4 regions of the Bradyrhizobium sp. Kon58 genome follow, and region 4 is predicted to be linked to each of the others. Evidence: predicted binding sites of a transcription regulator. Region 4 holds the regulator's gene; each other region holds the start of a gene.
What was found. Region 4 encodes LexA, which represses DNA repair genes until DNA is damaged. Its sites were predicted from a motif close to TGTTCNNNNTGTGTTCNG; they were not measured.

Region 1 (7,192 bases), on a different contig from region 4:
CGGCACGGTCTCGAACCACGCGCCGGCGCCCTTCACCGACATCTCTGAGATGTCGCCGATATGCTTGCCGCCGATCTTGACGCAGAGCGCCTCGGGCTTGAGCCGAAAGCCGTGGCACGCCTCGCAGGGCACGTCGTGGAAATATTTCGCCAGCTCCTCGCGCGCCCACTCGCTCTCGGTCTCGCGATAGCGGCGGTTGATGTTGGTGATGACGCCCTCGAACGGCTTCTTGGTGTCGTAGGAGCGGACGCCGTCCTCGTAGGAGAACTTGATCTCGTCCTCGCCGGAGCCATGGAGGATCGCGTTCTGCGTCTTCTTGGGCAGATCCTTCCATTTGGTGGTCAGCGTGAACTTGTAGTGCTTGCCGAGCGCAGTCAGCGTCTGAATGTAATAGGGCGACGAGGACTTGGCCCAGGGCGCGATCGCGCCCTTGCCGATGGCGAGTTCCTTGTCGGGAATGACGAGGTCTTCGTCGACATGCTGCTCGACGCCGAGTCCGCCGCAGGCGGGGCAGGCGCCATAGGGATTGTTGAACGAGAACAGGCGGGGCTCGATCTCGGGGATGGTGAAGCCGGAGACCGGGCAGGCGAACTTTTCCGAGAACAGCATGCGCTCGGGTCCGCTCTTGTCGTGGATCTTGGCGGTCTTCTTTTTCTCTTTCTCTTCCGCGGGTGCTGCCGCCGGCGCGTCGGCGAACTCGATGACGGCAAGACCTTCGGCCAGCTTCAGCGCGGTCTCAAAACTTTCGGCGAGGCGCTGGCCGATGTCGGGGCGCACCACGATGCGATCGACGACGACGTCGATGTCGTGCGGGAATTTCTTGTCGAGAACAGGGGCTTCCGCGAGCTCGTGGAAGGCGCCGTCGATCTTGACGCGCTGAAAGCCCTTCTTGAGCCATTCGGCGAGCTCTTTGCGGTACTCGCCCTTGCGGCCGCGCACGACCGGCGCGAGCAGATAGAGGCGCGAGCCCTCGGGCAGCGCCAGCACGCGATCGACCATCTGCGAGACCGTCTGGCTCTCGATCGGCAGGCCGGTGGCGGGCGAATAGGGCACGCCGACGCGCGCCCACAGCAGGCGCATGTAGTCGTAGATTTCGGTGACGGTGCCGACGGTGGAGCGCGGGTTCTTCGACGTCGTCTTCTGCTCGATCGAGATTGCCGGCGACAGGCCGTCGATCTGGTCGACGTCGGGCTTCTGCATCATCTCCAGGAACTGGCGGGCATAGGCCGACAGCGATTCGACGTAGCGGCGCTGGCCCTCGGCGTAGATGGTGTCGAACGCGAGCGAGGATTTGCCGGAGCCTGACAGCCCCGTGAACACCACCAGCTTGTCGCGGGGAATCTCGACGTCGACGTTCTTGAGGTTGTGCTCGCGCGCGCCACGGATCGTAATTGCGCGCAGGTTTGATCCCACGTTCTGTTGTTGGCGCTTCGCCTTGATCACTTCATCCATCCTGGTGGTCCTCAGGGAATCCAAAAGCGCGCGATCGCGCCAACTGAACAGGCGCGCTTCGCCCGGAACCGGGATCGGCGCCGATGGGTATGTGAGTGAACGTAGGAAGAACGGGGACGGATTTCCAGTGGGACTTGCGAATCGTCAACCGATTGTTGGCGCGCTGGCGGCATCTGGCAGGAGCAGGGCTCGGGAAACTGCAGGAACGGCCGGTCAAACAAAAAGGCCGGCGCAAGGCCGGCCTTTCGTAACGCGGATGGCGTTGGAGCTAAGTACTGAACTCAGTACTTGGCGACCACCGGGCCCCCGAAGTGATAGTTCACGCCGACCTGCACGGTGTGAAACTCGAGCGTGCCGGTGGGCAGGGCGCCCGAGAAGTAGGTCTCGCCGCCGAGGCTGCGAAAGAGGTACTCGCCCTTGACCGACCACTGCGGAGCGAAGAACGCTTCGACGCCCGCACCGACGGTCCAGCCGGAGTGCCACTTGCTGTCGGAAACGGTCACGCCGAGCGCGCTGATGCTGAGCTTGTTGTCGATCCAGGCGTAACCACCGGTGCCGTAGAACAGGACGTTGTTGACGGCGTAGCCGATGCGGCCGCGCACGGTGCCCATCGCATCGGTCTTCGAGCTGAGGGTGGTGCTGACGAGGCCGAAGCCGGGGACGGCAACGGGGCCGGTGACCGACGCGCTGACGTCAGCCCAGGCGCCATCGGCCTCGATGCCGAACACGACATTCCCGGTCTGCCAGTTGTAGCCGGCGGTACCGCCGACGAAGCCGCCCTTCATCTTCGGGTCGGTCGAGGAATTTTCCCAGGCGCCGCCACCGACGATACCGAGGTAGAAGCCGGTCCAGTTGTAGACCGAAGCCATGGCCACCGGAGCCTTGGTGTAGGGGCGCGCCGCCAGATCAGCGGCCGAGGCCGGGGCAGCGAGAGCGAACAAACAGGCCGAAGCCAACCAAATCTTTTTCATTTTCAACTAATCCCAGTCCCAGTTTCTGATTGTGCCTTCCACGATAGGGAAGGGCATCGGACTCACTTGCCCAACTGAGGCCGTACTTACACCATTGAAGCCGCAAGTTGTGTCACTGGAAAGCCACAGCGGCCTGAAAATGGTGCAATTACCGACCTTTGGTTCCCCATGGGAACAGCAACGAAAAAGGCCGGCGCGAGTCCGGCCTTGCATTGATGGATGTCAGTTCGATCAGTATTTCGCGATCACCGGACCGCCCTAGCGATAGTTCAAGCGGACGAGGCCCATGTCGCATCCTGGCGAATCCGGTCGCTGCCGAATGCCGCCCCCTCGGGCGTTGTGAAGCCGATCGTGCGGTCGCCGAGGAAGATGTGGCGGCAAAATCCGTCCTCCGAAATGCAACAAGAACGTGGGCAGGGCGAGTATCCATAACTTATTGAATGTTAAGTTCTTTCCATCGGTTTCGGGAGCCTACAAAGGTTCCAGTCGCTGCGCGCATTCCCGCACTACATTGGCCGATCGACGCCACACATCGATGCGGTCGTTTCGCTAAGAACAAATCTGGAACGAACGGGAGGTCGATGCTATATGTGGGGATAACCGGAGGGGTGACGGACTGATCGTCGTCCGCAAGCGTTCGGCGAGCGTATAGGGTCGCCTCAACAGGCACGGCGGAACGCGGGGAGCGGACCGGCCTTCTTGAATTCAGTGGCATTCGGAGCGGAGAGCGGAGATGGCGGGAAGCGTCAACAAGGTCATTCTGGTTGGAAATCTCGGCAAGGATCCTGAAATCCGCCGCACCCAGGACGGGCGGCCGATTGCCAATCTGAGCGTCGCGACCTCGGAGACGTGGCGCGACAAGGCCACCGGCGAGCGCAAGGAAAAGACCGAGTGGCACCGCGTCGTGATCTTCAATGAAGGGCTCTGCAAGGTCGCCGAACAGTATCTGAAGAAGGGCGCCAAGATTTACGTCGAGGGTGCGCTCCAGACCCGCAAATGGACCGACCAGAGCGGCGTCGAGAAGTACTCGACCGAAGTGGTGCTGCAGGGCTTCAACTCGACCCTGACGATGCTGGACGGTCGTAGCGGCGGTGGGGGAGGCGGCAGCTTCGGCGACGAGCCGGGCGGCGATTTCGGCTCCTCCGGTCCGGTCAGCAGCGCACCGCGCCGTCCCGTTGCTGCCGGCGGCGGTGGCCGCAACAGCGACATGGACGACGATATCCCGTTCTGAGCGTTCCGTTCTGAGAGCGGGGCGTCTCAATGCGACGCGCCGGCCCGATGGGCGGCGCTTCTCATCTCGTGTCAGAAAATCCCACTAATCGGCAGGACGGGCTCGGGATTCCCGGGCCCGCTTCATGTTTCGGGTGAGCTCGGATTGCGGCTTGGCAAGCGGCTGACGGAGCAAGCTCGCCGCGCGATTTTCCGCGCCTGAGCGGCGATTTTGCAAGGCCGATGCAGGGGCTGTCCAAGACACCGCTCGCAAGGGCTTAAGTTGTTGGAAAAATAGGCGGAAAAAGCGCTTCCCAGATCGCCGCGAGGGTGGTTATCAGAGGCTCGATGCGCTATATGATTCCCAGATAAAACCTCACCGGATTTCCCCTTGGCTGACGACGACGACAAGCCCGGCGATCAGCCGGCGCAACCCTCGGATATTCGCCCCGTCTCCATCTTCGAGGAGATGAAGAAGTCCTATCTCGACTACGCCATGAGCGTGATCGTGGCGCGGGCGCTGCCTGACGCCCGCGACGGTCTGAAGCCGGTGCATCGCCGCATCCTGTACTCGATGAACGAGCAGGGGCACACGCCGGACAAGAAGTACGTCAAGTCCGCCCGCGTGGTCGGTGACGTCATCGGTAAATATCATCCGCATGGCGACCAGTCGATCTACGACGCCATGGTCCGGATGGCGCAGGACTTCTCCATGCGCGTGCCGCTGATCGACGGCCAAGGCAATTTCGGCTCGGTCGACGGCGATCCCCCGGCTGCCTATCGTTATACCGAAGCCCGATTGACGAAGGTGGCGCTGGCTCTGCTGGCCGACATCGACAAGGACACCGTCGACTTCCAGCCGAACTACGACAACAACGAGACCGAACCGTCGGTCCTGCCGGCCAAGTTCCCGAACCTGCTCGTCAACGGCGCCGGCGGCATTGCGGTCGGCATGGCGACCAACATCCCGCCGCACAATCTCGGCGAGGTCATCGACGCCTGCGTCGCGCTGATCGACAACCCTGCGCTCACCATCGACGAGCTCATCAACATCGTGCCGGGACCGGATTTCCCGACCGGCGGCGTCATCCTCGGACGGCAAGGCATCCGCGCCGCCTATCACCTCGGCCGCGGCTCGGTCATGATGCGCGGCAAGGTCGCGATCGAGACCATCCGCAAGGAGCGCGAGGCGATCATCATCAGCGAGATTCCCTACCAGGTGAACAAGGCGACGATGGTCGAGCGCATCGCCGAACTGGTCAAGGAAAAGAAAATCGAGGGCATCGGCGACCTGCGCGATGAATCGGATCGCGACGGCTACCGCGTCGTCATCGAATTGAAGCGCGACGCGGTGCCGGATGTGGTGCTGAACCAGCTCTACAGGTTCACGCCGCTGCAGACGAGCTTCGGCGTCAACATGGTAGCGCTCGACAGCGGCCGTCCGCGGATCATGCATCTGAAGGACCTGCTGGCGATCTTCGTCGACTTCCGCGAGCGCGTCGTCACGCGGCGTACCAAGTTCCTGCTCGCCAAGGCCCGCGATCGCGCCCATATCCTGGTCGGTCTGGCGATCGCGGTCGCCAATATCGACGAGATGATCCGCGTCATCCGGACCTCGCCCGACCCGACGACCGCGCGCGACACCCTGATGTCACGCGACTGGCCGGCCCGGGACGTCGAGGACATGCTGACGCTGATCGACGATCCGCGCCACCGCATCAGCGAGAACGGCACGATACGGCTGTCGATGGAGCAGGCGAGGGCCATTCTCGATTTGCGCCTGCAACGCCTCACCGCACTCGGCCGTGACGAAATCCGCGAGGAGCTCGACAAGCTCGCCGGCGAGATCGCCGACTATCTCGACATCCTGCGCTCGCGCGACCGCGTGCTTGAAATCATCAAGTCCGAGCTCGCCGAAGTGAAGGCCGAGTTCGCAACCCCGCGCCGCACCGTCATCATCGAGCAGGAAGGCGAGGTCGAGGACGAGGACCTGATCCAGCGCGAGGACATGGTCGTCACCGTCTCGCACGCCGGTTACGTCAAGCGCGTGCCGCTGTCGGCCTACCGGGCGCAGCGCCGCGGCGGCAAGGGCCGCGCCGGCATGCAGACCCGCGACGAGGATTTTGTCAGCCGGCTGTTCGTGGCGTCCACGCATACGCCGATGCTGTTCTTCTCCTCGCGCGGACAGGTCTACAAGATCAAGGTCTGGCGCCTGCCAATGGCCGCGCCGAATGCGCGCGGCAAGGCGCTGATCAACATCCTGCCGCTGGAGCAGGGCGAGCGCATCACCACCATCATGCCGCTGCCGGAGGACGAGTCCACCTGGGGCAATCTCGACGTGATGTTTGCCACGACAGGCGGCAACGTCCGGCGCAACAAGCTGTCCGACTTCGTCGACGTCCGCCGCTCCGGCATCATCGCGATGAAGCTCGACGACAACGAAGCTATCGTTGACGTGCAGATCTGCACCGAGCACGACGACGTGCTTTTGACCGGCGCCGGCGGCCAGTGCATCCGCTTCCCCGTCACCGACGTGCGCGTGTTCACCGGCCGCACCTCGATGGGCGTGCGCGGCATTGCGCTTGCCGAGGGCGACAAGGTGATCTCGCTGGCGATCCTGCGCCACGTCGAGACGACGTCCGACGAGCGCTCGGCGTATCTGAAGATGCGTCGCGCGGTCGCCGGCGAAGCTGCGGCCGAGGAGCCGGCGGCGGACGCCGAGGCCGAGGAGACCTCCGGCAGCTTCCAGCTCGCCCAGGAGCGCTACATCGAGATGTCGGCGCAGGAGCAGGTCGTGCTGACCGTCTCCGTCAACGGCTACGGCAAGCGGACCTCGTCCTACGAGTACCGCACCACGGGCCGGGGCGGCAAAGGCATCGTCGCCATGAGCGTCAACAACCGCAACGGCAATCTGGTCGCGTCGTTCCCCGTGGAAGACGCCGATCAAATCATGCTGGTCACCGACAAGGGCCAGCTGATCCGCTGCCCGGTCGAAGGCATCCGCGTCGCCGGCCGCTCGACCCAGGGTGTGATCGTGTTCGACACCGCCGAGGACGAACACGTCGTCTCGGTCGAGCACATCACGGAAGAGGCCGAGAGCGGGAACGGGGCGAACGGAGACGCAAACGGGGAGTGATGCGCCCTGCCGCGCGCCCTCCATGCGTGTGACCTTGTGACGCGATTGATTAAACCTGTTTCATGCAGGAACTGCATCAGGACGCGCTTGTTGGCTCCGCGTTGATGAAATGACGGAGTTTACCATGCGAAAATCCCGAACTCTGCTTGCTGCCGCTCTCGCTGGTGCGACCGCTCTGGCCACTGTGCAATCTGCCTCGGCTGCGCCGCTTCAAGCAGATCAAGCGCTCGGCGTGAACGGAGCGAATGTCGAGACCGTCCAGTATCGCCCCGGTTGGCGTCATGGCCATCGCGGATATCACCATGGCTACGGACATCGGGGCTACGGAACCGGTGCAGCTGTGATCGGCGGACTGGCGGCCGGAGCGATTATCGGCGGCGCGATCGCCAACAGCCAGGCACGCCAGGATGCTGTGAGCTCTTGT
Region 2 (7,192 bases), on a different contig from region 4:
AACTCTATTTCGCGGTTATGGGTCCCGGCCTTCGCCGGGACGACGGAGGGGTTACTTCCCCCACCGCAGCGCCAGCGCATCGCGCTCCTTGGCGAGCTCCAGCAGCCCTGCACGCGTCGCCGGATGCAGCGGTTGCAACGGATGCCGCACCGTGTCCGACTTGATCACGCCGCCGGCCTGCATCATCGCCTTGCAGGCGATCAGGCCGCATTGGCGGTTTTCGTAATTGATCAGCGGCAGCCAGCGTTCATAGGCGGCTTTCGCCTCCTCACGCTTGCCGGCGAAATAGGGATCGACGATCTGGCGGATGCCGTCGGGATAGCCGCCGCCGGTCATCGCGCCGGTGGCGCCTGCATCGAGATCGGCGAGCAGCGTGATCGCTTCCTCGCCGTCCCAGGGACCCTCGATATCACTGCCGCCCGCCTCGATCAGGCTGCGCAGCTTTGCAGCCGCGCCCGGCACCTCGATCTTGAAATAGCGGATGTTGGCGAAGTCGCGCGCCAGCCGCGCGAGCAGTTCGACCGACAGCGGGGTGCCGGCGACAGGCGCATCCTGGATCATGATCGGAAGTTTGATCGCGGCCGACAGCACCTTGAAGAACTCGACCACGCCTTTCTCGGGCACGCGGAAGGTTGCGCCGTGATAGGGCGGCATGACCATGACCATGGCGGCACCGGCCGCCTCGGCCTGCTGGCTGCGCGCGGCGCAGACGGCGGAGCTGAAATGAGTGGTCGTGACGATCACGGGAACGCGGCCCGCGACATGCTCCAGCACCGCATGCATCACGGTCTTGCGCTCGGCATCGGTGAGCACGAACTGCTCGGAAAAATTCGCGAGAATGCACAGACCGTTCGAGCCTGCGTCGATCATGAAATCGATGCAGCGGCGCTGTCCCTCGAGGTCGAGCTCGCCGCGCGCGTCGAAGATGGTGGGTGCGACCGGGAACACGCCGCGATAGGGGCGCTGGGCCTTGTGTTGGGGCGTGACCGGCATCGAACTCTCCATCCCTGATATCTCTTACATCTGCCGCGACGCTCGCGCAGCCTCACAGATGTACCCGCCGCGTGCATCGGCGGCAATGCCGATCGCGCGACGGTGGGACGGAAGATTGTCGAAGCTACGCGGTCCTCACCGCGCCCAAAAAGCCCTCGACCGCCACGCGGAGACGATCGGCGTCGGCGGACATTTTCGACACGGACACCGACAGCACCGAACCGGCATTGCCCGTCTCCTGGTTGAGCCTGGCGACGCTGCCGATGGTGTCGGTGACCTCGCGGGTTCCCTGCGCGGCCTGCTGGAAATTGCGGGAGATCTCGGTGGTGGCCGCGCGCTGCTGTTCGACCGCGGCCGCGATCGCCGTCATCTTCTCGTCGATGCCGCTGATCGCTCCGCCGATCGCGCGGATGGCACTGACGGCCTGGCCGGTGGCGCCCTGGATCTCCGCGACCTGGCGGGAGATCTCTTCCGTCGCCGTCGCCGTCTGCGAGGCGAGGCTCTTGACCTCGCCGGCGACCACGGCGAAGCCGCGGCCGGCCTCGCCCGCGCGCGCGGCTTCGATGGTGGCGTTCAACGCCAGCAGATTGGTCTGTCCTGCGATGGCGTTGATCATCTTCACGACCTCGCCAATGCGGCCAGCGGTCTGATCGAGGATCTCGACCGTCGCATTGGTCTGCGCTGCCTGCGACACGGCTTCACGGGCCTCGCGTGCGCTGGCCTGCACCTGCGCGGAGATCTCGCCGACGGACGCCGAGAGTTCTTCGGTCGCGGCCGCGATGGTCTCGAGATTATTGGTGGCCTGCTCGGCGGAGGAGGAGACCGCTGCGGTCTGGCTGCTCGATTCCGAAACCAGTGAGCGGACGTCGGTCGCGGTGGCGTCGAGCTCCTTCGTCGACGCCGCAACGCTGTGAATGACGGCCTGCACGGTGTCGTCGAAACTGCGGCAGGCTGCATCGACGGTACCGGAGCGGGCGAGCTGGAGCGCCTGCTGCGATTCGCGCTCTTGGCCCAGGCGTTCCGCGGTCGCCGCGCTCTCGCGAAGGCTTTCGAGTGCGGCCGCCATGGTGCCGAACTCGTCGGGATACCTGGATTGCGGAACGGGCGTCGCGTAGTCGCGGGCGCTGATCTTGGCGATGGCGTCCAGAATGGCACGCACCGGGCGCATGAGGCGGTTGCGGACCACGTACACGCCGGCCAGGGTCACGGCCAGCGCGAGCAGGAACGCGAGCGACTGCACGACGAGATTGGTGAGCGCCTTGGCCTGCACGGTCTCCGCCCGCGCGATCGACTGGTCGAGCGCCTTGTTCGCCACCGCGACAATGGACGCGAAAGGTGCCTGACACAGCGTATTCCATTCCGAGGCGGGCATCGCGGGCTTGCCGCTGCCGTCGAAATTCTTGGTGAGGTCGCCGATCTGCTTGAGGGCACCGTCGGTCTTGGCCTTCGCGTCCGTTGCCGCCGTCACGAGCTCCGCCGCCACGTCCGGCGCAGCCAGCAACTCGGACATGCCCGCCCAGCCGGAGGTGATGGTGCCATCCCATTGCGCCACTGACCGCTTCTGAGCGTCGTCGAGCGGCTTGCTGCCGTTGACGTTGGAGCGAAGGGACGAACAATGGATTCCATAGCGATCGCGCACCTGCCAGGCGAAGCGCCGGACCTGGATCATGCGGGCGATGAAGGGGTCGTTCATCCAGGCACGGTTCGACACCGCGGTGGACGCGAGGTTGGCCGTTTCGATCACCTTGGTGACGGCATCGTACCAGGAATTGGTCCGCTCGATCTTGCGCTCCGCGCGCGGGCGCTTGGCTTCGTCGTAGAACAGCTGGAATTGCGGCGAGGCGGCGCTCCAGCCCTGCTTCAATGTGCCAGCGAGTTCGTCGCGGCGGGCGAAATCGACGGTGGCGAGCGCTGCGCCGATCGCGTCATAGCCGCCCTGCTCGGCCTTCTCCGCCGCCTCGAGTTTTGCCCGCGGGTCGTCCTCGCCGAGGATCGCGCTCTGCGCATCGCCGCGATTGTTGCGCAGCGCCAGCACGCCATGGAAGATCGCCTTGTCGGCGGCGGCAAGCCGCGCGGTCTCGAGGCTGTCGCTATAGCGGCCGAACGCCCCGACCATCTGGATCGCCGTGGAGGCCAGCGCACCCGCGGCCAGCAGGGCCATCAAGGTCAGGAGAAGCGAACTTACCGATTTCTTAAACATTGCCATGGTGTCGGGGGCCTGGGTCGGGGGCCTATTCTTTCGAGCGCCACCTTGCCCGCGACATGCCAATGTTCCGTTAAGGTTTTAATCGAATTGCCGTGAGTTTCCCGGCCCGGCAAACCTTCCTGCAGCCCCGGATCTCACGCAACCTTGGTGAAATCCGGCGGGCGGCGCTCCGCGAACGCCGTGAAGGCCTCGCGCGCCTCGGCGGTGCGCAGGCGCAGTCCGAACTGCTCGCCTTCGGCATTCATCTGCGCGACCAGCGCCTCGCCGTTGCGCATCAGTTTCTTGGTGGCGGTGAGCGCGCCGGCCGGCTGACGGGCAAGACGCTGCGCCAGCGCAAGCGCTTCGGCATCGAGCTTGTCGAGCGGCACCACGCGGTTGGCGAGCCCCCACTCCAGGGCGGACTTGGCCGGCACCGTCTCGCCCAGCGCGAACATCTCGTAGGCCCGCGCGTGGCCGATGCGCGCCGGCATCAGCAGGCTGGAGGCAGCTTCCGGCACCAGCGCAAGGCTGACGAAGGGCGTCGACAATTGCGCGTTGTCGGCGAGCACGACGAGGTCGCAATGCAGCAGCATCGTGGTGCCGACGCCGACGGCGCGGCCCTGCACCGCCGCAACCAAGGGCCGGGTGCAGCGCGCCAGCGACTGGATGAAGCGCACGACGTTGCGGCTTCCTTCCGACTTGCCCGCTGCGACCGCGGCGAATTCGCCGACGTCGTTGCCGGCGGTGAACATGTCGCCCTCGCCGCGGATCAGGATCACGCGGGCCGACGCATCGGACCCGGCGGATTCGATGGCATCGGCGAGCTTGCCGTACATCGCATCCGTCAGCGCGTTCTTCTTGTCGGGGCGCGCCAGCGTGAGCGTGAGAATTCCGCCGTTGTTCTCGATCCGGACTTGGTCAGTCATTCGTTCGCTCCTCTTGGGAATTTATCCTGAATGCTCGTCAGCCAGCGCGCGACGATGTCGATCTCCGCGCCGGTAAATCCTTCCGTCAATGCCGCATTGACCTTTCCTGCGCTGGCCTTCGCCTGCGCCAGCGCCGTTCGCCCCTTCGGCGTCAGCCAGACGCGCCAGGCGCGACCATCCTCGTGATCCGCGCGCCGCTCGACCAGTTTAGCCGCCGCCGTACGGTCGACCAGCCCCGAGATGCCGGCCGGCCCCATGTCGAGCGCCGCGCCGGCCTCGCCCATCAGGACGCCGTCCTGCTTGCCGAGGATGAACAGCAGGCCCGCTTGCGCCGGCGTGACCTCGCTCGAAGGCTGCGCCGCCATCCAGCGCTGCACGCGCCGTTGGGCCACGCTCAACAGGTAGATCAGCCGATGATGCCCCGCGCCGGCTTTTTTATTTCGCATACGAAATAGATAATTGAAGCGGATCAGATTGTCAAAGGACGGCGGCGAGGCCGATGACCCTGCCCGTCGATCGCAATTTATCGCGTCCGTCCCGCTTGACGGCCGTTCCTTTTTATGTTCCCTATTCGTTCTATTCAATCATAGATTGTCCCGGAGACCTTTCGTGATGAACAGTATGCGTGGCGAGAACCAGCCGACCCAGCTCGTAATTCATAATGACGATGATACGCCGGACCAATTCGTGATGGATCTGCTTCGGCAGGTTTTCGGCAAATCAGACCGTGAAGCGACCGCGCTCATCACCCAGATCGAGCAGAAGGAAAAAGCGGTTTGCGGACCTTACCCGCAATCGGTTGCCGAAGCCCTTTTCAAATCTGCGCAACAATCCATCGGCCTGGCCGGCCACCAACTGCAGGTCACGCTAGAGGCGGTCAAGACTCCTTGCGAACTCTGTGGCAAGCCTGAGGGACAGACCGACGTTCGTATCGGCGACCGAACGGTCTGGCTGTGCAGCGACTGCATGCGTGCGGCGGATGAACCCTCGAACCAACAAGAGGAAGATTTCGACTTTGCTTACGACGTTCTCGATTGGCACCTTGCCAGCACCGCGCGCAGCAAACTCGTGACCACGATCCGCCAATTTCCCGGCCACATGCGGGTCGATCTTCAAGCCGCGGTCGACCGGCTCTTCGGCAAGGCCATCCGGCTGGTGGGACTGAACGAGGAGCAGCGCTACGAAACGCTGTCGATTCCACGACTGCTCAAGGAGGGCCGCTATGCGATCGCGATTGCCCCGCTACAATATTCCGACGTCGATGTCGGCGAGAAGAGCCCGGTCAAGTGTCTGGATAACGGACTATGGCTGTGTGAGCAGGATCATCTCCGCTACGCGGTTTTGCTCTGCGCACACCGCGAATACAGTCGCGAGCCCGGAATTCGGATCGAGATCCTGGTGCCTTCAGGTTCGGCGGGCGCGGCTCTGGTCCAGCAATGCTTCAGCGAATTGGAAGAAGCCGTACAGGCTGCGCGGACCTATCGCGGCAAGATCCTGTCGCTCGATGCCGACTCCGACTATCGCGGTCGCTCGCGCGGCATCACGGTGCATCGCTTGCCGCAGGTCGCGCGCGACGAGGTGATTCTGCCGGAGCAGACCCTGCGGCTGCTCGATCGCAACGTTCTGACCTTCGTCAACACCCGAGACCAATTGCGCCGGCTGGGTCAATCGACACGCAAAGGCATCTTGCTGTACGGGCCGCCGGGCACCGGCAAGACCCACACGATCCGCTATCTCGCAACGCATTTGCCCGGGCATACGACGCTGATCATCACGGCCGAGCAGATCGGTCTGCTCGGCGCCTATATGAGCCTGGCACGGCTGCTTCAGCCGTCGATGGTGGTGATCGAGGATGTCGATCTCATCGCCCGCGACCGCGATGACATGGGGCCGTGTGAGGAATCCATGCTGAACAAGCTGCTCAACGAGATGGACGGGCTGAAGGAAGATGCCGACATCCTGTTCGTCCTGACCACCAACCGGCCGGAGGACCTCGAAGGAGCTCTCGCGGGGCGCCCCGGCCGCATCGATCAAGCCATCGAAGTGCCGCTGCCCGACGAGACCGGCCGCGGCAAGCTGGTCCGGCTCTACGGCAAGGGATTGCCACTCGAGGGGGCGGTGATCGCGGAGGCTGCCCGACGCAGCGAGGGCACCAGTTGCGCCTTCATCAAGGAGCTGATGCGGCGGCTGGCGCAAGGAAGCATCGCACGTGACGGCGGCAACACCGTGATCTCCGCCGATATCGACGAAGCCCTTGACGACATGCTGTTCTCCGGCGGCCGGCTCAACGCGCAGCTGCTCGGCGGCGCGCAGGCCATGGCCACCGGGTGACGCTTCCTCCGACGTGGTGCGCCTGTTACGGCGCGCAGGTGAAGCTCGACGCCTCTGTCAGCGGGCCGCTCTTGTAGTGCGGCCACGCCGGCCAGCGGCACAGCGGCAGCGCGCGAAGCGTCGCAAACGACGGCGCTTCGACCTTCTGCTCGGTAACTTCCAGATCGCCGGGCGCCTTGCCCTTTTCGACCCAGTCGACCAGCACGCTCAGCATGTCGACATTGGCCGGCGCGCCGGAGCCGACATGGTCGACCCCGGGCGCGGTGTAGAGCCGCGCGAATTCAGCCGTCTCGGCCTTGCCGAGCTTGCGTTCGACGCTCTCGAAATAGCGGATGCCGGCATAGGGGCTCTGCGCGTAGTCCGCCATGTGCTCGAGCATGATCAGCCGGCCGCCGCGAGCGCGGAAGCGGCTGAGATCGGGGTCGGTGGAATCCATCAGGCTGGAGACCTCGAGCAGCCGCGCCTTGTGCTGTTCGGGCTTATACGTCGTCACGTCGAGCTTGGGATCGCGCGCGAAGACATATTGGATGCCGCCGGCACCGTAGATCCAGGCGATGCCGTTATTGGGCGCGGGCGGCTGCGCCGGGGGCGCCGTGCCGAGCCACCACGCGACCCAGCCGCCGGTCGGGCCAACCGCCGGCGTGTCCTCGCCCGACACGCCCCAGCCCGGATAATCGTCGAGGCCGTTGGCGAGCGCGAACGGGAATTTGTAGGTCGCATGCAGGGTCTCGATCGCCTTAATTTGTGCGTCGGTGAG
Region 3 (7,192 bases), on a different contig from region 4:
AGGCTGAGCTGGTATTGCCTGCGATCCGCGGGCAGGGGTCTGCGGGTGATCAGCCCCTTTTCGTCGAAGCTCTGCACGATGCGGCTGAGATAGCCGGGGTCGAGGCCAAGCTCGTTGCCGATCTCCTTTGCGGCAAGGTCGTCCCGTTGTGCGAGCTCGTAGAGCACGCGGGCCTCGCTGAGCGAGAACGGGCTCTTGCCAAGGTGCTGGTCGAGCACGCCAAGCTTGCGGGTATAGAAGCGGTTGAAGGCGCGAACCGCTGCGACGTGGTTCTCGGTACCGTCAAATGACATGGCTCACCTCGATACTTGCCATTGTCAAATAATTATTTGACTTTGGCAAGCATTGAAGTGCTTCAGCCGACCATGACAATCCGGCTGCGCAGCATGATCCGCGACGAGCGGCCGAGCCGCCGGAGCAACCGCGCCTCGGAGCGGCGGGCTTGGGGCGGGTAGCCGCCGATGCGGTCGTAGTGATCACGCGCGATCAAAAGTCCCTGATCGCCGAAGGGACCGACGAGCTTGCGCATCAGGGCCCAGAGGATATCGCGGAAGCCGGCATCGGCGTAGGGTGAGCGGGCATAGCGGAAGACGGCCGCACGATCTCGGCCGCTGGTCGAGACGGACTGGATAAACTGAGCGGTTTCCTCGATCCAGCCGGTTTCCAGCACGGCGCCCGCGGGGAGGAACATCAGCCAGGACGAACGGGCCTGGAGTGCGCCGGCGGCAAGCGCGGCGCCCTGCGTGGATCCTTCGAAGCCGATGAAACGGCAGCCCGCGACGTCGGCAACGCGCTCGATGACGCCATTGCGGGTGCTATCGACGAGGAGCACTTCCCGGACGATGCCTGCGGCGGCACCGGGTACCAGCGCGGCCAGAGTTGCGACCGCGGTCTGCTCGACGCCTTCGGTCGGAATGATGACGCTCAGCATGATTGAGGCTTCAGTGTCCACACTTCGGGAGAAGCGTAGCTCATTGTCAGGGCGTCATAAAACATGTGGCGCTGCCGAGTGCAACTTTCCGGCCGTGCTTCGGTATACGATGGTAAACCGCTGCAGCCGTCGCATCCAAATTTGTCCCGTACGGGGCGGCGATATTGCCGAATGTGTCGGCGCCGCCCTTGCTTGACCGTATTAGTCCGGAGGTTGCCGCAACATTGCGCGACGCGCAGGCCGTTCGCAATCCTGCATGAAGAGGATGCGATAGCTGACTGACGAGCGCGGGAACGGGAAAAACGTGCAAGCACGCCGCTGACGAGGGCTTCGTATGAACGCTGATCAACTTGCTGTTAACACGCCGGCGACATCTCCCAGGCCGGACAGCGCGCCGATCTTGCGGATTCGGGCGGTGATGCTGGGTGAACGCATCAATCCCTCCGGCCTCGAGCTGGGTGCGACCGTCTCCTCGACCCCGGCCGCCTTCCGCGTCCATGCCGGCCTCGCGGTAATCTTCCGCTACGGCGTCGTGGTGCTGATCGGTCTCCTCCCTTCGGAGGAGAAGGTGCTGATCGACAGCCTGAAGCCCCGCGTGATCGGCGAATTCAGCCCCTACGAGGAGGAAATCGCGCAGGCGCAACTCTGCAAGGATGAAAGCGCCGAGGCGATCCTGCCGGGCGGCCCGATCTGCCTCGCCAAATTCTCCGACGACCGGCTGCTGCTGATCGCGGACGCGCTCGCCAAGAGCACTTCTCTTGCGCGCGACGAGCGCCGTGTCGCCGCGGTCTTCGACGTGATCGAGCCGTTTGCGCGCAAGCTCGCCGAGCAAGGCCGCACACCGCCCCGGCGGAAGGGCATCTTGCAATTGATCGGCAATGCGCTTCTCGTCCAGCAGCGCGTCGCCGGCCGTGTCGCTGTGGCCGAGAAGCCCGACGTGCTCTGGGAGAAACCCGAGCTCGACCGGCTCTATGCCCGCCTTGAAGACGAGTACGAACTGAAGGAGCGCCTCGACACGCTCGAACGCAAGCTCACAGCCGTGTCCGAGACCGCCAACGCGCTCACCGACATCATCGACACCCAGCGCTCGCTCCGCCTCGAGATCGCGGTGGTGGTGCTGATCGTGATCGAGGTCGCGATCGGATGTTTTCAGATCCTTGCCGGCATTCACTGAGCGCCTTGCAACAGCGCCGCGCAATTGCGCGCGATCGTCAGTTCTTCGTTGGTCGGGATGATGAAGACATCGACTGCGCTGTCGCCGCCGCTGATACGCTCGCATCCCTCATCATTCGCAGCCGCATCGATGCGCACACCGAGCCAGTCGAGACGCTCACCGATCGCGCTGCGGATTTCCCCGGCATGCTCGCCGATACCGCCGGTGAAGACCAGGCAGTCCAGCCCGGCAAGCGTTGTCGCCATCGCCGCCACCTCCTGCGCGGCGCGGAAGGTGAAGAGCTCGACCGCCTCCCGTGCCGCAGCTTCGCTGCTCGCAAGCAGCGTGCGCATGTCCGACGCGATGCAGGAGACGCCGAGCAGGCCCGATTCGTGGTAGAGCAGGTGCTGGACATCGTCGACCGACATCTTCTCGTGCTGTTGCAGATAGAGCAGCACGCCCGGGTCGATCCTGCCGCACCGCGTGCCCATCACCAGCCCGTCGAGCGGCGTCAGTCCCATCGTGGTGTCGATGCTGCGGCCGTCGCGCAAGCCGCACAGGCTCCCGCCATTGCCGAGATGCGCGATCACAGTGCGCTTCGCCACGAGCTGCGGCGCGATTCGGGCGAGCCGTCCCGCGACATATTCGAACGAGAGGCCATGAAATCCGTAGCGCCGGATGCCGCGCTCTTCATAACGTCGCGGAATGGCGAAGCGGCTGGCGGGCGGCGCAATGCCGTGGTGGAAAGCGGTGTCGAAGCAGGCGATCTGGGTCAGGTCGGGCCTGATCGCCCTGATGGCGCGGACCGGCGCCAGACACCGCGGCTGGTGCAGCGGCGCCAGCGGCGTCAACGCCTCCAGTTTTGCGGTGACATCGTCCGTCAGCTCGACCGGAGCGGAATAGTCCGGACCGCCATGGACGACGCGATGGCCGACGGCGCGCAAGCGGTGGTCGCCGAAACGATCCTCGATGAAGCCGAGCACGTCGACGAACAGATGATCGCTGTCCGCATCCGATGCTTCCCTCCGTCTCTCGAACAGGTCTTCGCCCGCGGGGCTCTTCACGACGAGCCGCGGCTTCGTCTCGTGCTCGTCGAGCAGGCCCTTGCAGAGCAGGGTGGGCTCGGCCGCCGAGATCTCGAACAGGCCGAATTTGATGCTCGACGATCCCGAGTTGAGAACGAGAACGGTGTTCAACATGGCTGCTGTCAGTCGCCTGCCTCCGCCGGCGTGTTGCCGCCGGCGCTGTTCTGCCAGACCCATTCCTGGATTTCCGGCATGTCCTCGCCGTATTCGCGCACATAGCGCGAATGCTCGATCAGCTTGTCGCGGAACTGCTGCTTCACCTGCGCCGCTTTGGTCGCGAGCCCCGGCACGCGCTCGATCGCCTCGATCGCGAGGTGATAGCGGTCGAGCTCGTTGAGCACGACCATGTCGAACGGCGTCGTCGTGGTGCCTTCCTCGGCAAAGCCGCGGACGTGCATGCCGGCGTGGTTGGTGCGGCTATAGGTCAGCCGGTGGATCAGATAGGGATAGCCGTGATAGGCGAAGATCACCGGCTTGTCGCGGGTGAACAGGCCGTCGAAGTCGCGGTCGGACAAGCCGTGCGGGTGCTGCTCCCTGGGTTGCAGCGTCATGAGGTCGACGACGTTGACGACGCGGATATTCAGCTCGGGCAGCGCCTTGCGCAGCAGGTCGACGGCGGCGAGTGTTTCCAGTGTCGGCACGTCGCCGGCGCAGGCCATCACGACATCGGGCTCGCCATTCGCGTCTTCCGTGCCGGCCCAGCTCCAGATGCCGATGCCGGCATCGCAGTGCGTGGCTGCCTCCTGCATCGACAGCCATTGCGGCGCCGGCTGCTTGCCGGCGACGATGACGTTGATGCGATCATAGGTGCGCAGGCAGTGATCGGCGATCCACAGCAGCGTGTTGGCGTCCGGTGGGAAGTAAATGCGGACGACGTCAGCCTTCTTGTTGGCGACGAGATCGACGAATCCGGGGTCCTGATGGCTGAAGCCGTTGTGGTCCTGGCGCCAGACATGCGATGTCAGCAGATAGTTGAGCGAGGCGATCGGGCGTCGCCACGGCAGATGCCGCGTCACTTTCAGCCATTTGGCATGCTGGTTGAACATGGAATCCACGATGTGGATGAACGCCTCGTAGCAGGAGAAGAAGCCGTGCCGGCCCGTGAGCAGGTAGCCCTCTAACCAGCCCTGGCACAGATGTTCGCTCAGGACTTCCATCACGCGTCCGTCCTGGGCGAGATGCACGTCGTAAGATTTTGTCGGCTCCATCCAGACGCGTTCGGTGGCCTCGAACACTGCATCGAGCCGGTTTGAGGCGGTTTCGTCCGGGCCCATGATGCGGAAGTTGCGGGCCTCGGCGTTGAGGCGGATGACGTCGCGCAGGAATTTGCCGAGCTCGCGGGTTGCCTCCGCCACGATGCCGCCCGGCTGAGGGACCTCGACGGCGAAGCTGCGGAAGTCCGGCAGCTTCAGCTCCTTCTTCAGAAGGCCGCCATTGGCGTGCGGATTGGCGCCCATGCGGCGATTGCCTTCGGGCGCGAGCGCCTGGAGCTCGGTAACGAGCGCGCCGTTCGCCTCGAACAGCTTTTCCGGCTCGTAGCTGCGCATCCAGTCCTCGAGAATCTTCAGATGCGCCGGATTCTCGCGGCAGTTCGCGACGGGCACCTGATGCGCCCGCCAGAAACCTTCCACCTTCTTGCCGTCGACTTCCTTGGGACCGGTCCAGCCCTTGGGGCTGCGCAGCACGATCATCGGCCAGCGCGGGCGTTCGACGCTCTCGCGGCCGTCGCGGGCGTGCTGCTGGATCGACCGGATGCTGACGAGCGCGACGTCGAGCGCGTCTGCCATGGCCTGGTGCATCAATTTGGGATCGTCGCCCTCGACGAATAGCGGCTCGTGGCCGAGCCCGCGGAAGAGATCGCGGATCTCGCCGTCGCGCATCCGCCCGAGCACGGTTGGGTTGGCAATCTTATAACCGTTGAGATGCAGGATCGGCAGCACCGCGCCGTCATGCGCGGGATTGAGGAACTTGTTGGAGTGCCAGGACGCCGCGAGCGGGCCGGTCTCGGCCTCGCCGTCGCCGACGACACAGGCGACGATCAGGTCGGGATTGTCGAACGCCGCGCCATAGGCATGAACCAGCGCGTAACCGAGCTCACCGCCTTCGTGGATCGAGCCCGGCGTTTCCGGCGCCGCGTGACTCGGGATGCCGCCGGGGAAGGAGAATTGCCTGAACAGCTTGCGCAACCCCTCGGTATCGCGCGCGATATCGGGATAGATCTCGCTGTAGCTGCCTTCGAGATAGGTGTTGGCGACCATGCCGGGGCCGCCATGACCGGGACCGCAGACATAGATCACGCTCAGGTCCAGCGCGCGGATGACGCGGTTGAGATGGGCATAAATGAAGTTCAACCCAGGCGTCGTGCCCCAATGGCCGAGCAAACGCGGCTTGATGTGCTCGGGCCCTAACGGCTCGCGCAGCAGCGGATTGTCGAGCAGGTAAATCTGCCCGACGGAGAGATAGTTCGCGGCGCGCCAATAGCGGTCGAGCAGATCGAGGTCGCTGCTCGCTGCGGCCGATTGTTGTTGATTTGTCATGTTCCTGCCGACCTTCACCCGGGATCGTCACCAACCGAGTTCCGGCGAGATCGATCCTTCGGCAGCATCAAACGAGATCGCCGTGACGCCACTGTTGCGTGAGGTCAAAAGCGGGCGCGCGAAGTTTGGGCAGCTCTACTGTGCATGGGGTTGTTTTCACGTTTTTTGGTTTGTGTTCTTGATTTGTTCCTTCGGCGTGCTATCTTGGCTTCATGAGTCCAGCATCCTCACATGCTCTCAAGCACCCGCCGGTCACGGCGCCCTCCGAGCCGGCGGGTGCGCCTTCTGACTTCCCTGAGCTGGCGGTCGCCATCGACCGCCAGCGCAGGCGAGGCCGGGGCGCGCAGTCCAACGCCAGCGGCCGCTTTGAGGCCGAGGCGCGCGTCGCATTCGACGATGGTTGGCAGAGCCTTGAAGAACTGCCGCCGTTCAAGACCACGGTCGGGATCGACACCTCGCGCAAGGTGATCACCCGCAACGAATCTCCCGACATCGGCTTCGACCGTTCGATCAATCCCTACCGCGGCTGCGAGCACGGCTGCGTCTATTGCTTCGCGCGGCCGACGCATGCCTATCTCGGCCTGTCGCCGGGGCTCGACTTCGAGTCGAAGCTGTTCGTGAAGCCCGAGGCGCCGGCTCTGCTCGAGAAGGAGCTTGCGGCGCCGGGCTACGAGCCGCGGATGATCGCGATCGGCACCAACACCGATCCCTATCAGCCGATCGAGCGCGAGCGCAAAATCATGCGCGGCATTCTGGAGGTGCTGGAGCGCGCCGGCCATCCCGTCGGAATCGTCACCAAGTCGGCGCTGGTGACCCGTGACATCGACATTCTCGCGCGCATGGCCAAACGCAACCTCGCCAAGGTCGGCATCTCCGTGACCTCGCTCGATCCCAAGCTGGCGCGCACCATGGAGCCGCGGGCGTCCACGCCGTCGAAGCGGCTGGAGGCGCTGAAGCAGCTTTCCGAGGCCGGCATTCCGACCACCGTCATGGTCGCGCCCGTGATCCCCGCGCTGAACGATTCCGAGATCGAGCGCATCCTGGATGCCGCCGCCCATGCCGGCGTCAAGGAAGCCTCCTACGTGCTGCTGCGGTTGCCGCTCGAGGTGCGCGATCTCTTCCGCGAATGGCTGATGGCGAACTATCCGGACCGCTATCGTCACGTGTTCACGCTGATCCGCGACATGCGCGGCGGCCGCGACTACGACGCGAAATGGGGCGAGCGCATGAAGGGCACCGGCCCGATGGCTTGGACCATCGGCCGCCGCTTCGAGATCGCCTGCGACAGGCTCGGGCTGAACAAGCGGCGCTCCAAGCTGACGACGGATCATTTTGCCAAGCCGAAGCGGAACGGCGATCAGCTCAGCCTGTTCTGAGGGGACGAAGTGAGAGAGGCCTAGTATGAGTCAGGAACTGCCAGCTCCAATCCCGCGACTTACCGTCATCACGCTGGGCGTGAACGACATCAGCGCGAGCATTGCCTTTT
Region 4 (7,192 bases):
GAGGCCGTGCGGATCTTCACCGGCGGCGTCGTTCCCGGTGGCGCGGACGCCGTCGTGATCCAGGAGGACACGGTCGCTGCCGGCAAGCGCATCACGATCAAGGAAGCCGCGATCGCCGGTCGGCACATCCGCCCCGCAGGCGTCGATTTCCGCGAGGGCGACGTGCTCCTGCGCAAGGGAAATCGTCTCACCGAGCGCGACCTCGCGCTCGCCGCCGGGATGAACCATCCGCACCTTGGCGTTTTCAGACGTCCGAAAGTCGCGATTCTCGCCACCGGCGACGAGCTGGTGATGCCGGGCACCACGCCCGGCCACGGCCAGATCGTCTACTCCAACGGCTACGCCCTGCACGCGCTCGCCCGCAGCGAGGGCGCCGAGACCATCGACCTCGGGATTGCCGCCGACACGCTGGACGCCACCACCGCCGGCATCCGCCGCGCCCGCGAGAGCGGCGCCGACATCCTGATCACGACCGGCGGCGCATCGGTTGGCGACCACGATCTGGTCCAGCAGGCGCTGCGGGACGAAGGCATTGCGATGGCGTTCTGGAAGATCGCGATGCGGCCAGGCAAGCCGATGATGCACGGGCGGCTCGGCGCAATGGAGGTGATCGGCCTGCCGGGCAATCCCGTGTCGTCCTACGTGTGCGCGTTCCTGTTCATGGTGCCGCTGATTCGCGCCCTGTCGGGCCGTTCGGTGATTCACCATCGCAGTGAACGCGCCGTGCTCGGCCGCGACGTCGGCGCCAACGACCAGCGCGAGGACTATCTGCGCGCGCATCTGGAGGAGCGTGACGATGGCACGCGCGTCGTTCTTCCCGTCAACCATCAGGACTCTTCGCTGCTTGCGAATCTCGCTGCAGCACAGGTACTTCTCGTGCGCGCACCGTTCGCGCCGAAGGCCGAAGCCGGCACGGCTTGCGAAGTGTTGCGGCTCCCCGTCTGAGCGTCCGGCAATGCGCGTTCCGCGAACTTTGCTCTGTTCACGGTAAATTAAGCAGTTGCGGAACATGTATCGAACATATAGTGTCCGTTCATGATTTGTTTCGAGTATGTAGCGGCTTATTGCCGAACTCTGCGTCTCGGAATCGGACGACATCAACCGGGGGACTTTGGTCGAGATGTTAACGCGCAAACAATACGAGCTTCTGCGGTTCATCAGTGAACGTCTGAAGGAAAGCGGCGTGCCGCCCTCCTTCGACGAGATGAAGGATGCGCTCGATCTGCGCTCGAAGTCGGGCATCCATCGCCTGATCACGGCGCTCGAGGAGCGTGGCTTCATCCGACGCCTGCCCAACCGCGCCCGTGCGATTGAAGTCATCAAGCTGCCGGAGCTCCAGGCAGCCGCCGGCAGCCGCCGCGGCTTCACGCCGAGCGTCATCGAGGGCAATCTCGGCAAGGTGCGTGCGAGCTCCAGCCTGCCCGCGGACGACGGCGAACGTCCCGTCGCGGTACCGGTGATGGGCCGCATCGCGGCCGGCACGCCGATCGAGGCGTTGCAGACCCGCAGCCATACTATCAGCGTACCGCCTGACATGCTCGGCTCGGGCGAGCATTACGCGCTCGAAGTGCGCGGTGATTCCATGGTCGAGGCCGGCATCCTTGACGGCGACATGGCGCTGATTCAGCGCAACGAGAGCGCCGATACCGGCGACATCGTGGTGGCGCTGATCGACGACGAGGAAGCGACGCTGAAGCGCTTCCGCCGCCGCGGCGCCTCGATCGCGCTCGAGCCCGCCAACGCGGCTTATGAGGTCCGCATCCTGCCGCCCAACCGGGTGAAGATTCAGGGCAAGCTGATCGGGCTTTACCGGAAGTACTGATACCGGGCGTCCTTGATACCGGGAGTACTTCATGCCGGAGGTGCTTGGCGCCTCGCGCGCTTCCGATCGGCATCGCCGGTCAGAAATTGGAACGGATCATCGTCCGCTCCGGCTGGGTAGTCTTTCTGGTTCTGCACAGACTATCCGGCCCCTCCTTCGGCGCTGGCTCCTCGCGACGCCCACGAAGCGGCACTGGTTCGCGGCGCAAGTGTTCGAGGAAACAGCGGCCGGCGACCAAGCTCGACCGTTGCAGTCAAGCCGGCGATATTCCCGCACGCGCCTCCCGAATGCATCGCAACTCGCTTTGTTCCTATTGAATTCGGGAAAGATAATGTGATCGCGGCTCGCGGAAAGCAGCCGCAGATTTGCCCACAACCAAGCAGAGCGTTCATGCTTCAACTCTGATAGAGGCCTGCGCCTCGATTAAGAGACGCGGGTTGCTATCCCAGCATGAGGAGCACCCGATGTGTGACTACAGCCTGCATGCCGTCGCGTCGCGCCCCGCCGAAGTCGGCGAGACGATCGTCACGACAAGCTTCCGCGGCACCTCGACGCGCGGCTTCGCCTCGGCAGCCGATCCGTCTGTTGCCGTCTGCCTGCTGCCGGGAACGGAGCTCGCCTTCGCCGACGACGTTCGCTACGACAATCGCTGGATCTGGACGCGCACCATCAATTCCCGCGTGGGCAAGTTCGGCAAGATCGACCCGCACGTTCCCGACCGCCATCATGACGCGATCGAATTCCCGGACGGCAAATACGTGCTGGTGACGCAGCTCGTCGAAGGTCAGCGCGCGACCGTGTTGCAGCTGCCGGTAACTCAGTCGGTCGCCGAGCGAGAGCACAAGGCGCAGATTATCGCCGACCGGCAGCCGACCGTCAGGCACCTGCCGATCGGCTGACACAGCCTCCCCCGGCTACGAGGTCGGGGGGTTAGGATTGAATTGCCATCGCCGGCCGTGGCCGGCGAGATGGTATGGCTCGCGTCCGCGAAATCCAATCGGATGGACCAAGCCCGCACCTCTCCGCCGCACGAAGTTTGAGCCGCCCTGCCTGAATTTTGAACGTCCGCTTCGCAGCCAAATGACCGATGCTGTCAGGGCTTGAGACGGCGGACACGCTCGATGAAAACCTTCCTTCGCGTCGTTGAACTCTGGGTGCCCGATCGGACGCGCACGCGGCTGGAGTTTGGTGGCGGTCTCTATGGCGAAGGGCTGTCCGCGTTCAAGGCCGTCAGCGAAGAGCTGCACTTCGGATATGACGAGGGACTTCCGGGCAAGGCCTGGGCCGCGGGCCACCCCGTGATCCTCACCAAATTCGCCAACTCATATTTCAAACGGACCGATCAGGCGCTCGCGGCCGGCCTCACCTGCGGCGTCGCGGTGCCGGTGTTTGCGGGTGAATTCCTGCAAGCCGTCATGGTGCTGTTCTGCGGCGAGGACGAAGCGCATGTCGGGGCGATCGAGCTCTGGCACAACGACCCTGATGCCTCCCACGAGATGGGGCTTGTCGACGGCTATTACGGCACCGCCGACATGTTTGAATTCAACTCCCGCCACACCAAATTTCCTCGCGGCTTTGGCCTGCCTGGCCGCACCTGGAAGGCGGGCCTGCCGCTGATCATAAAGGACCTGCACGACGCCAGGAGTTTTCTGCGCTGGGAGGACGCGGCCAAGGTCGGGATCAATTTCGGCGTCGGCGTGCCCTATCGGACGGGCGCGGACCAGACCTGGGTTCTGACATTCCTCTCCGCGCAGGCCACGCCGATTGCGCGACGCTTCGAGATCTGGATCCCGAACGAGACCCGCTCGGCACTGGTGTTCCGCGCCGGCGATTGCAGCGCGCAGACCGACCTTGCAGCGCTCTATGCGGATAAATCCATTGCCAGAGGCGAAGGCAGCATCGGCGGGGCCTGGGCCACCGGCATGCCCGCGCTCAACGACGATCTGGTGCATGACGGCTCGGTCGCCGGTCTCGAAGCCTGCACATCCGGACTGAGCCGAATGGTGGCCCTGCCGGTCATCGGCAATTCCAGGCTCGACGCCGTACTGGCCTGGTATTTGTAACCGATCCGATCAATCGTCGGCCTGCAAGTCGGTCTCCGCCGGCGTTGCGTCCTTGATGCGGGGCGCGATCGCCTTCGGCGCAAGGCTGCCGTCGAAATCACCCTCACCGGCGCCGGCCGGCAACCAGGGGCGGCTCGTGCCTCTCGCCCTCACCGCGTGAACCACAAAGCCGTCACCACGTTGCGTCAGCGCCAGCGCACTCTGGCTGGCGAGCCGTTGCCGATCGACCACCATCGCCGCGCAATCGGGTGGCGCGGGGCGTGTCGTCACCACCAGCGCGGCCCGACTGCAATCGTCCGCGAGAGCGTCGACGCGCAGTGCCAGCGCGACCAACCTCCCGTCGGCCAGTGGCGTCACGCAGCCGGATTCGTCACAGGACACGCCATCGGCCAGAGAGGCTCGGCCCGCATCGCGCGGATCGGCGTCGGCAGCGAGCCATTCCTTGAGCAGAAAGCTGTCCTTGCTCGTCCTGATCAGGTGCAGATATCCGTCCCTGCCCCGCACCGCAACGCTCGCGCCATCCCCGGCAATCAGGATGTCGGGCTGCCGCGCCGACAGTCCCCAGAGGATCGCTGCCAGCAGCACCAGGGCGCCGGACCAGCGTAGCGGCGTGCGCAACAAGCCCAGCAGGATGATTCCCAGGCTCGCCGCGATCAGCGGCGCGATCCCGAACGCCGAGATGCGGCCGACGGCGCCCGGCAATGCCGCGACCCAGCGCGAGACCGCGACCATCCAGTCGATGCCGATCCCCATCAGCCACCAGAACACGCTGTCCAGCCCGAACGGCGCAGCAAGCAGTCCCAACAATCCCGCCGGCATCACCAGCGCCGAGACCACCGGCATCGCGCCGAGATTGGCAAGCACGCCGAACGGCGTGACACGGTGGAAATGGAACGCGGCGTAGGGCGTGGTCGCAAGTCCCGCAATCAGCGAGGCCATGAACAGCATCGCGATCTCGCGGCCACCCCACATTGCAATGCGCGCGGTCGCCGAATGGTCCGGCGAAGCAAACAAATTGGGCATGCCGATCTGCACCAAGGCGACGAGCCCGAGCGTTGCCGCAAACGACATCTGAAAACTCGGATGCACCAGTGCTTCCGGCGCGACCGCCAGCACGATCAGCGCGGCGACAGCAAGCGTGCGAAAGGTGATGGCGCGGCGATCGACCATCACCGCGATCAGCACCACCGCCGTCATGAAGAACGATCTTTGCGTTGCGACCTCCGCGCCTGACAGCAGCAGGTAGAACGCAGCAGCGACCAGCGCGGCGGCCGCCGACCATTTCTTGATGGCGAAGCCGGCCGCAAGTCCTGGGATCAGAGCGAGCAGCGCGCGCACCGCGAAGAACACGACACCGGCAACGACGGCCATGTGATAACCGGAAATCGAGAGCACGTGGCCGAGACCGGAGATGAACATCGCATCATTGACGGGCGTGGTAATCGCATCGCGCCGCCCGGTAAGCAGCGCGGTCGCGATCGCCCGGTTGTCGCCGTCGAGCGTCGCCCGGATGCGGGCATCGATCGCATCGCGCAGGCGTTGCATGAAGGCCGCGTAACGCAACCGCAAGCCGGCGGTCTCAGGCGGCGGCGCCACCGTGATTGCGCCCATCGCGAAGCCGGAGGCGCCGATGCCCTGGAAGAACATGTCACGCGAAAAGTCGTAGCTGCCGGGCCGCACCGGCGCGAGCGGCGGCATCAGCCGTGCCTTCAGCTGAACGAAGCTACCGACCTCCGGCGCGGTGCCTTTGCGGACCGACAGGCGCACGCGCTCGAGCCTGACGTCGCTGCGTTGCGCCTCCATCGCGGTGACGCGCAGCACGAAACGATCGGTACGCTCGCGGATGTCGCGGGCCTCAACGAAGCCCGACAACGACACCGAATAGAGCGACTTTGCCAGCACCGGGTGGGCGATGCGCGCCGTCTTCCAGGTCGCGACGGCAAAGCCGGCCGCGACCGCCGCGATCATGATGGCCGGGGCGAACAGCCGGCTCCGCCGCAACAGAGCCGCGCCGAGCAGGAGCGCGATGGCGCTCGCGGCAACGACCCACAGCACCGGCTCATGATCGGCGGAGAAATAAAGCGCGATGCCGCAGCCAAACGCTACGGGCACCCACGGCAACAGCCGCCCGGCGCCAGCCTCGGCGCGTAGCCACGCGCGGAGGGTCTCGACCAGCGATGTCCAGAGGTCGAGGCCTGCAGGCGCGAGGCCGCCCGCGGACGCGGCGCGGCCCGCGGGCCACGTCCCCGCGATCCCCTGCGACCGTACCGGCCGGCCCGGCTCCGCCATTCCCTGCACTCGATGATACGCAACGAAGTCAGAAGCTACCGGAACGTGCAGGCGGGCGGATAGCGGTACGGATCAGGAACGAAAGGGCGCGGCCGCTACTTTTCCTCTTCCATCGTCACGGCGACATCGGCCTTGGCCGACAGCCGGACCTTGTTGCCCTCGATATCGGCGACGAGGCCCTTGTCGATGAAGTGATGATGCCCCTTGTGGCTGCCCTCGCCGCTGTCCTTCTTGGTCAGCTTGATGCGATTGCCTTCGACCTTGTCGACGGTGCCGATGTGGACGCCGTCGGCGCCGATGACTTCCATATGCTCTGCGATGTTCTGCATGGTGGGTTCCTTGTTGGGCCCACCCCAACGCGCGAGGTGCACGTTCGTTCTCTCACGAGAATGACGAAGTCGTGTGCCCGCTGGTCAGATCAGCGGCGCCTGCGACGAAGCATGATGATTGACGATCTTCCAGTCGCCGTCCTCGCGCATGATGACCCAGCTCATCTTGACCACGAGATCGGGGCGCTCGCCGGCGAGATCGAACGAGATGGTTGCGGCCATGTTGATGAGGTCAGGAGCGACCTGCGCTGCGTTCACCTCGGAAAAGACCGCAGCTGGCTTGCGCCAGCGCGGCAAGCCGTTGAAGTAGTCGGCAACGCCGTCCCTGCCCCGGTAGAGCTTCGGGTTCGAGCCGAAGAAGAACGTATTCTTCCCATAAAGCGACGACAGCGCGGCCGCATCGAGCGTGGCGAAGCCGGCGCACCATTTCGCGATGATGGCGGAAACGATCGCGTCGGCTTCGTCGCTCATTGTGGTGCCTCAGCCTTTGGCAACTTCCTTCGCGAACGTGTCGCGCAGGCCGATGGTCCTGGAAAATACCGGTCTGCCGGACGTCGAGTCCTTGTCGCGCACGAAATAGCCCTGACGCTCGAACTGCATTACCTCGGTCGAGCTGCTTTCCGCAACCGATGCCTCGACGCGGGCATCAGCGAGAATCTCGAGCGACTGCGGATTGAGGTCGGCGGCGA

Region 1: the regulator LexA is predicted to act here: its motif matches at 1,548-1,565, upstream of uvrA (excinuclease ABC subunit UvrA).
Region 2: the regulator LexA is predicted to act here: its motif matches at 4,666-4,683, upstream of AC0L20_RS36435 (ATP-dependent Clp protease adaptor ClpS).
Region 3: the regulator LexA is predicted to act here: its motif matches at 5,880-5,897, upstream of AC0L20_RS31410 (PA0069 family radical SAM protein).

What each region holds. Positions count from the first base shown of each region.
Region 1 is NZ_JBVVOT010000014.1:49,874-57,065, forward strand. It holds gene uvrA (excinuclease ABC subunit UvrA) at 1-1,452, opposite strand, end outside; gene AC0L20_RS22495 (outer membrane protein) at 1,734-2,423, opposite strand; gene AC0L20_RS22500 (single-stranded DNA-binding protein) at 3,157-3,654, shown strand; gene gyrA (DNA gyrase subunit A) at 4,024-6,768, shown strand; gene AC0L20_RS22510 (BA14K family protein) at 6,893-7,192, shown strand, end outside.
Region 2 is NZ_JBVVOT010000042.1:23,816-31,007, reverse strand. It holds gene AC0L20_RS36455 (dihydrodipicolinate synthase family protein) at 52-993, opposite strand; gene AC0L20_RS36450 (methyl-accepting chemotaxis protein) at 1,118-3,199, opposite strand; gene AC0L20_RS36445 (enoyl-CoA hydratase) at 3,334-4,104, opposite strand; gene AC0L20_RS36440 (MarR family winged helix-turn-helix transcriptional regulator) at 4,101-4,550, opposite strand; gene AC0L20_RS36435 (ATP-dependent Clp protease adaptor ClpS) at 4,717-6,435, shown strand; gene AC0L20_RS36430 (tannase/feruloyl esterase family alpha/beta hydrolase) at 6,461-7,192, opposite strand, start outside.
Region 3 is NZ_JBVVOT010000028.1:24,605-31,796, forward strand. It holds gene AC0L20_RS31385 (bifunctional helix-turn-helix transcriptional regulator/GNAT family N-acetyltransferase) at 1-293, opposite strand, end outside; gene AC0L20_RS31390 (glycosyltransferase family protein) at 356-931, opposite strand; gene AC0L20_RS31395 (RMD1 family protein) at 1,266-2,105, shown strand; gene AC0L20_RS31400 (acetate/propionate family kinase) at 2,099-3,283, opposite strand; gene AC0L20_RS31405 (phosphoketolase family protein) at 3,292-5,706, opposite strand; gene AC0L20_RS31410 (PA0069 family radical SAM protein) at 5,919-7,082, shown strand; gene AC0L20_RS31415 (VOC family protein) at 7,108-7,192, shown strand, end outside.
Region 4 is NZ_JBVVOT010000007.1:96,603-103,794, forward strand. It holds gene AC0L20_RS14890 (molybdopterin molybdotransferase MoeA) at 1-945, shown strand, start outside; gene lexA (transcriptional repressor LexA) at 1,121-1,822, shown strand; gene AC0L20_RS14900 (hypothetical protein) at 2,287-2,721, shown strand; gene AC0L20_RS14905 (GAF domain-containing protein) at 2,944-3,885, shown strand; gene AC0L20_RS14910 (ComEC/Rec2 family competence protein) at 3,895-6,174, opposite strand; gene AC0L20_RS14915 (DUF2171 domain-containing protein) at 6,270-6,503, opposite strand; gene AC0L20_RS14920 (nuclear transport factor 2 family protein) at 6,588-6,974, opposite strand; gene AC0L20_RS14925 (glutamine--tRNA ligase/YqeY domain fusion protein) at 6,984-7,192, opposite strand, start outside.